2 regions of the Viridibacillus sp. KH_047 genome follow, and region 2 is predicted to be linked to the other one. Evidence: riboswitches for the same ligand, from Rfam matches in the RefSeq annotation. Region 2 holds a riboswitch; the other holds the start of a gene.
The links. Region 2 has a riboswitch for thiamine pyrophosphate ahead of thiT (energy-coupled thiamine transporter ThiT). Riboswitches for the same ligand answer to the same signal wherever they lie in the genome.
Positions count from the first base shown of each region.

Region 1: another riboswitch for thiamine pyrophosphate. It lies ahead of AC3IS5_RS17700 (ABC transporter substrate-binding protein); the one in region 2 lies ahead of thiT (energy-coupled thiamine transporter ThiT).

Region 1 covers NZ_CM174479.1:3,593,670-3,597,428, reverse strand. The annotation lists gene AC3IS5_RS17705 (VCBS repeat-containing protein) at 499-1,437, shown strand; TPP riboswitch at 1,760-1,869, shown strand; gene AC3IS5_RS17700 (ABC transporter substrate-binding protein) at 1,974-2,963, shown strand; gene AC3IS5_RS17695 (thiamine-binding protein) at 2,977-3,267, shown strand; gene AC3IS5_RS17690 (ABC transporter permease) at 3,267-3,759, shown strand, end outside.
Region 2 covers NZ_CM174479.1:518,693-522,451, reverse strand. The annotation lists gene AC3IS5_RS02615 (tryptophan-rich sensory protein) at 1-114, shown strand, start outside; gene map (type I methionyl aminopeptidase) at 173-925, opposite strand; gene thiT (energy-coupled thiamine transporter ThiT) at 1,133-1,693, opposite strand; TPP riboswitch at 1,828-1,933, opposite strand; gene AC3IS5_RS02600 (M20 family metallopeptidase) at 2,081-3,151, shown strand; gene AC3IS5_RS02595 (hypothetical protein) at 3,266-3,535, shown strand; gene AC3IS5_RS02590 (hypothetical protein) at 3,594-3,722, shown strand.

The DNA.
Region 1 (3,759 bases), 1.2 Mb from region 2:
AGATTTTTACCATCAACGGCAACCATTTTACAATTACAACATCCGGAAAAAAGGCCAGCAATACTGCTAGCAGATATAGATGGAGATCATATTGAAGAGATAATCGGAGCGTACAACAATCAAGGTCAAAATTATATTAAGATATTAAAAAATATCCATAATGAATGGGTTCCGATAGCAGACATTAAAGGAAGCGGATATGGAATAACGAATTTAGTAGCTGTACCATTAGTTAACAAAAATATAAATACTTTAATTGTAGGTTGGCAAATAGGTAGTATATGGTCGAAGTTAGATCTACTGCAATGGACAAACAAAGGTTTTATTCATATACCAACGAATAATATGGTCTATAGTAAATTGGAAGTTGAAAATATGCCGAGTACCCAAAATTCAGACGGAAAATATGAGCTAGCTATTTGGATTCACGATACGGGTGATGCCTATAAAATAGCCGTCTATCGTTTTAATGGCATGAGACTTGTAAAAGCAAAGGATGTGTACCCATATTATTTTAAAAAAGTAGAAGCGTACTATAAGAATCTATTGAAGAATAATGATTATCCTTTTTATTGGTACTATTTATCGGATGCTCAAATGAAGGCGGGAGATTTAGAACAGGCACTTATTTCAATTGATAAAACGCTGTCGTTTAATTCACCATACCCATCTAAAGAAACCCTATTAGAAAAAAGAAGACAAATTTTAAATAAGTTGAAGCAACATCAAGTGGTCGCTCAAACAGTCATCGATAAAAAAAGAGGCGATGTTACGGGAGATGGTTTAATTGATACAATTCTTCTAACTGCTGAGAAAACTGAAGGAAGTCCGTATTTAAAAAATATTACTTTAGTTGTTTTTAATGAAAAAACGAATTTTTATGAACAAATCCCGTTAAAAGAAAATGCAGGTTATAATCCCACAATATCGCTCGGAGATTATACAGGAAATCATGTAGAAGACATATTAGTTGTCATAGACTCAGGTGGAAGTGGCGGCATCATATTCGCATATATATTTACATATGTGAATGGAGAAATGCGCCAAGTGTTTGACACAGATGCCTATAATGAACTCTCAAAATATGAAGTTAATTATATGGATAATTACAAAGTTAGTGTTACTAGCTCCTATCCAGCGAAAAAGTATATCTTAGATCTAACTTATAAAGGTAAAGATTATTTATCTGAAATTTATAATATAGACGGCACGCTTAAAGCACCAATCCAAGGATGGGTGGATCCAATTAGCGGATTCTATCCTATTGATTATGCAAGGGACGGCAACTACGAATTTTTGGCGTACCAAGAAATCGCGGGTAGATACCATGCGGATGGATTAGGTTATGTGGAAACAATATTGAAATGGAATGGACAAAAATTTGTTCCAGACCGCCAAACTGTATCGATTTTCGGTGAAGATTTGCCAGCGAAATAATCTGTTTTTTTGGATTAGTAGTTAGCGATAAGTGGGTACTAAGGACGTGAATATTCTGCTAAATAACAAACACTCGAGTTAGCGCAACAAACAACGAAGATAACGCAACAAACACTCGAGTTAACGCAACAAACGCCGGAGATAGCGCAACAAACACCAAAGTTAGCGCAACAAACACCAAAGTTACCACAACAAACCACCAACTCAACACAATAATCCCAAGCAAAAGCACCAAATTCCAAAACCCCAAAAACAATCATTTCCAAATAAATGTTGGAATCTTTTGTTTTTTTGATATAATAGGTGAGAAAAGTTCATATGTGCAAGAATGTGGGGGGGCTGGTGTTGCCAGCTGAGAATGTATCCGATAGATGCTGACCCTTAGAACCTGATCTGGTTAACACCAGCGGAGGGAACATCAGCTAAAATCTCGAGTATCATTGAATTTTAGAGTGTATGTTAACGTCCGGAATAGTTCCGGGCGTTTTTCTTTTTGCATGGAACTTGTCAAAATAATATAGATGGAGGCAAGGGAAATGAAAAAATGTATGCTGCTTGTAGCATTATTGGCTTTAGTAGGCTGCCAATCAAATGAGTCAAAAGGAAATGATAATGACTCGGAAAACGCATTAAAAAAAGTAACCGTCGTTTTAGATTGGACGCCAAATACAAATCATACTGGTTTGTATGTAGCAAAAGAAAAAGGATTTTTTAAAGAGCAAGGCTTGGATGTAGAAATCATTCGACCAGGCGAAACAGGAGCAGACCAACTAGTAGCTTCAGGAAAAGCCGAATTTGGTATTACGGCGCAAGAATCGATTACGCAAGCAAGAGTCCAAGGAGTTCCACTAGTATCAATTGCAGCGATTATTCAACACAATACATCGGGCTTTGCGTCCCCAATAGACAAAAATATTAATTCACCAAAAGATTTCGAAGGTAAAACATACGGAGGATGGGGTTCTCCAATAGAAAAAGCTGTGCTTGATTCTCTTATGAAAATTGAAAACGCGGATAGTAAGAAGCTAGACATTATTAATGCTGGAGATGCAGACTTCTTTACAATGGTCAAAAAAGATGTAGATTTTGCATGGATTTACTATGCATGGACAGGTGTCGAAGCGGAACTGCGAGGAGATAAAATAAATATGCTTTATTTAACAGACTATAGTGACAAGCTAGATTACTATACTCCAGTTCTAACAACTAACGAAAAAATGATCCAAAGTAATCCCGAAACAGTGAAAGCATTCACTAAAGCAACTTCACAAGGGTATGAATTCGCTATAAAAGACCCAGAAGCTGCTGCAGATATTTTACTAGAAGCGGCCCCAGAATTAGATGCAGAGTTAGTTAAGAAAAGCCAACAATGGCTAGCTGACAAATACCAAGATGATGCAAATCAATGGGGAGAGCAGAAGCTTGAAGTTTGGAAAAACTATGCAAATTGGATGAGTGAAAATAACGTATTAGAGGGTAAATTCGATCCTGAAAATGCGTTCACAAACGAATTTTTACCACAATAAGGAGGAGAAAGAAATGGCTAATTCATTAATCAGTGTACAAATTATTCCAAAAACAAAAACTTACGAGGATGTTATTCCTTTTGTAGATGCAGCTATCAAAATTATCGACGATGCTGGTGTGAAGTATGAAGTGCATCCACTTGAAACAACAATGGAAGGTGAACTTTCTGAACTACTAGAAATTATCAAAAAAATGAATGAAAAGATGATTGAACTAGGTAGCGTGAACGTCATTACACAAGTGAAAATACTTTACCAACCAACTGGTATCGAACTAGGTACATTAACGGAGAAATACAGATAATGAAATGGATGCGTGAAAAAGGAGGAGCGATTTTTCTGCTCCTTTTCATTTTATGTTGTTGGGAATTGATTGTTCGCTTAAAAGAAGTTCCGGGTTGGTTGTTACCAGCTCCTACAGCTATCTTTTCAGAAGCAATTAAAGCGATTCCTACTTTTTCAACCGATATTTTATCAACAACTCAGTTGGCAGTATTAGGGCTTACAATTGGAAGCTTAGTTGGGTTTATCATAGCGGTCTCCCTACATATGATGCCGAAAGTGCAGAAACTTGTTTATCCGTTATTTATTCTATCTCAAAATATTCCAATCATTGTTTTAGCACCGCTCCTAATTATTTGGTTCGGTTTTGGCTTATTACCAAAACTGATCATTATAGGTTTAGTCTGCTTTTTCCCAATCGTGGTAGCAGCATTAGATGGCTTTAAAAATACCGCACCTGAGCTCAAATACTATATGGAAATGGCGGGGGCATCGAAAAGCCAATTATTTTGGA
Region 2 (3,759 bases):
ATTGCGATAAAAAATGGCTTTGAGGAATTACTAGTAACGACCGCAGCACTTTTTTTAAGTGGTGTCTTATTGGCAGGAATCTTATTTATAAAAAAGCAAAAGCCTTCTAAATAACTGTAGAAAACAAAAAGGCCTCCCTTGACGAAAATTCAAGGGAGGCTTTTTTATTATTTTAATCTAATTTAGTTGTAATAATAGGTTCACCATCTGTTACGATGATTGTATGTTCATATTGTGCAACTAGTGATTTGTCAGGCGTTATAAATGTCCAACCATCACCTGATTCAACGATATGTTCTGCTTTTTGAGAGATGAACGGTTCAACAGCTAAAACCATACCTTCTTTTAAAATTGTGCGATCCCATGCATCAAAATAATTTAATACATGTTGTGGATCTTCATGAAGTGAACGGCCAATACCATGACCTGTTAAGTTCATAATAACCGCTAGACCGTTTGCTTTTGCTTCACGTTCAACTGCTTTACCAATTTGGTTTAAACGAGCACCTGGTTTTACTTTCGTCATCGCACGATCAAATGCACTTTCTGCAACTTGACAAAGTTTATCGATTTCTGGGTAAGATCCATCACCTACAACAAATGACACGCCAGTATCTGCAAAATAGCCATCAACATGACCAGAAACGTCAATATTAATAAGGTCTCCCTCTTTTAACATAAGGTTCCCTGGAATACCGTGTGCAACCTGTTCGTTCACACTTATACATGTGTATCCAGGAAAATCATATTCACTTTTAGGTCCTGAAACGGCTCCATTTTCTTCAAATAAACGGCCACCAATTTCATCTAATTCTTTAGTTGTAATTCCTGGTTTTGTTGCTGCCTTCATTGCTTCACGGATTTGGGCCATCACACGTCCGGATTTTTTCAATCCTGCAATTTCTTCTTGAGTTATAGCTATCATTTTATACGGTCCCTTCTTCTCATATGTCTACTCTCTACTATAACACTTTTTTTGCAAAATGAAGAACATGAAAATCGAGTATCTTGCTATTTCAAATGTCTATATATTTAGAATAATTTTGTTTAATTCTTATATTAGATATATGAAATTGCGTCACTGAAAGTACTAAAAGAGGATCCCATCTATTAAGGAATCCTCTTTTGTGTATCAATTTTTTTGTTGTAATAAACGAGGTGCTGATGTAAATAAAAGTACAGCTACAACCGCTGTTAATATAGTAGCTGGCAACATATACGTACCATTATAAATTATAGAATACAAATATGCATTTTGATCACCTGCATATTCGCTAAAGAAGACAATCCCTGCTGTAGTATGAGCAAGGTATCTCAATAAACCCCCAAGTGTTGTACCTAACACAATATACAAAGTCATTGCTTTTTTGTTTAATTGCTTACTCGCTGCAAACACTGGTTGTCTCACCACACCAGCAAGTCCGACAGCAGTAAATGCTATAAAATAATCGATAAATCCTTGAATGGGTGTAAAAATTGAAGCACCCATCGCCACTTGCAATAAACCAATTAAAAATCCGGTAATTAAACCACCTGATACACCCCATCGGAATGCCATTAAGACAATTGGTACCATAACCAGGCTAATAGAACCACCTTGAGCCCATAGCTTAAATGACAACTGATCCAAAATTAAACCGATTGCAGCAAAAATCGCAATCTCGATTAAAAACAACAATTTCTTTTTATCCAAAATAAATATCCTCCCGTAGTTCTGATGTAGAACACACAAGACCTCAACGTATCCCAATTGCAAATGGGCTCTAGATAGTAAAACTTTAGGCAACAAAAAAACGACATCAGGACAGGTCCTGACATCGGTTATATGTCGGTTTCTATCCACATTCCTACGCAAGCATTAACTTACAGGTTCAAAGGGTTAGAACTTTGGGTTCACTCTCAGCCGACCATTTCGGCTCCCCTTGTGGTAAATACATCATTTAATTGTAATTATAGAACAACCCTATTGTACTTAAACAATTCTCTTATTTCAATAGATTACTCTGAAATGTTTGAGAGATCTCTTTCAAACATGTATATAATGAACAAAATGGGATTTAATGAGAGGAGTTGTAATTAAGTGATTGATTTACTTAAAAAGTTAATTACATATAAAAGTGATACACCTATTGGGGCAAATGAAGCTTTACAATTTTGTGCTAATTGGCTCGAGCAACAAGGTATAGATGTTAACCTACATCAAAATAATGGACTTGATATTTTAACAGCTGAAATTGGGCAAGGCGCAGATTGTCTTATCTGGAACGGCCATGTCGATGTCGTCCCAGCAGTAATTGAACAATTCACCCCATTTATAGATGGTGACCTATTATACGGCCGTGGAGCTGCTGATATGAAAGCTGGAGTCGCGGCGATGATGTTCAGCTTTGTAGAACTATCTAAATCAGCTGACAAGCTGCCGAGACGCCTTCAACTTCATCTGGTGACAGACGAAGAAACTGGTGGTGAAAATACATCAGGATGGCTTGCCCGTAATGGGTATAATGGTCAATTTGTTATTTGTGGTGAACCTACACAATTGCAAATTGGTTTACAAGCAAAAGGCATTCTTCAATTCGAAATTCAATTCAAGGGTAAAGCATCACATGGTAGTCGTCCTTGGGAGGGGCTAAATGCTGTTTTACAAGCCATGCATTTCCACTCAAAACTGTTAGAATCACCAATAACAATTGCTCGTAATGAATTTTATGATTCTCCATCGATTAATTTGGCTACAATACAAGCAGGAGAACGTTTTAATGTCGTCCCAGATCAGTGCAATGTACGTTATGATATCCGATATGTTCCAGGACAATCAGCTGAAGTTATTCTACATGACATTCAAAAAATTCTAGATGAAGAAAAAATCCAAGCTGAAATCATTATTCACAGTATTGCTCCCGCAGTTACAACAAATGCTGATGATCCATTTGTTTTATCATTAATAAAAACAACTGCTGCAGTTTGCGACAAGCAGGCCAAGCTATTTGGACAACATGGATCTGCTGATACTCGATTTTATGCTGCAGATGGCGTAGGAGCCATTGAATTCGGCCCAACTGGAGCAGATTGGCATGGTCCCGCTGAATATGTCAGCATTTCATCTGTATACCGTTACGCAAATATAATAAAAGCACATGCATTGAGTTGAATCTTTTTGGGTGTTCTAGCGTAGATAATAATATGAATGGAGGTGCTTGGACTGGATAACAATCGAGTAATGTCGGCATTATGTTATTTTAGTATTTTTTTTGCAGGATTTATTTTGCCAGTAATTGTTTATTTTATCAGTGCTGATTCGAGTGTAAAAAACCATGCGAAAAGAGCATTCATATCACATCTTTTACTCATTATCCCATCCATTATCGGTTTCATTATTTTCTTTATCGTATTTGGATTTTATGGCAGTGGTTCTGATAATTTTATTAGTACAGGTCCTATTTTAATAATCTCGTTTATCATTTTAGAAATCCTACTATCTGTAGCAGTGATCATTTGGAATATCATCCAAGGGGTTCGTGTACTACGCGTTTAAGATGAAGCATCAATGGGAATAAATTATTATTAGCTTATAAGAAATGGAGTGCTACTAAATGAAAGTAAGAAACGTAGTAAAAACTGCTATTAAATTAGCGCCAATTATTTATCCAATCGTTATTAAAGTTATTGATTCTCGTAAAGCAAAATTAAAACAAGCGCCCACAACAAGATATAAACCATAATATTAATTGCTCTTATGCGGATAAATCCATGCATAGG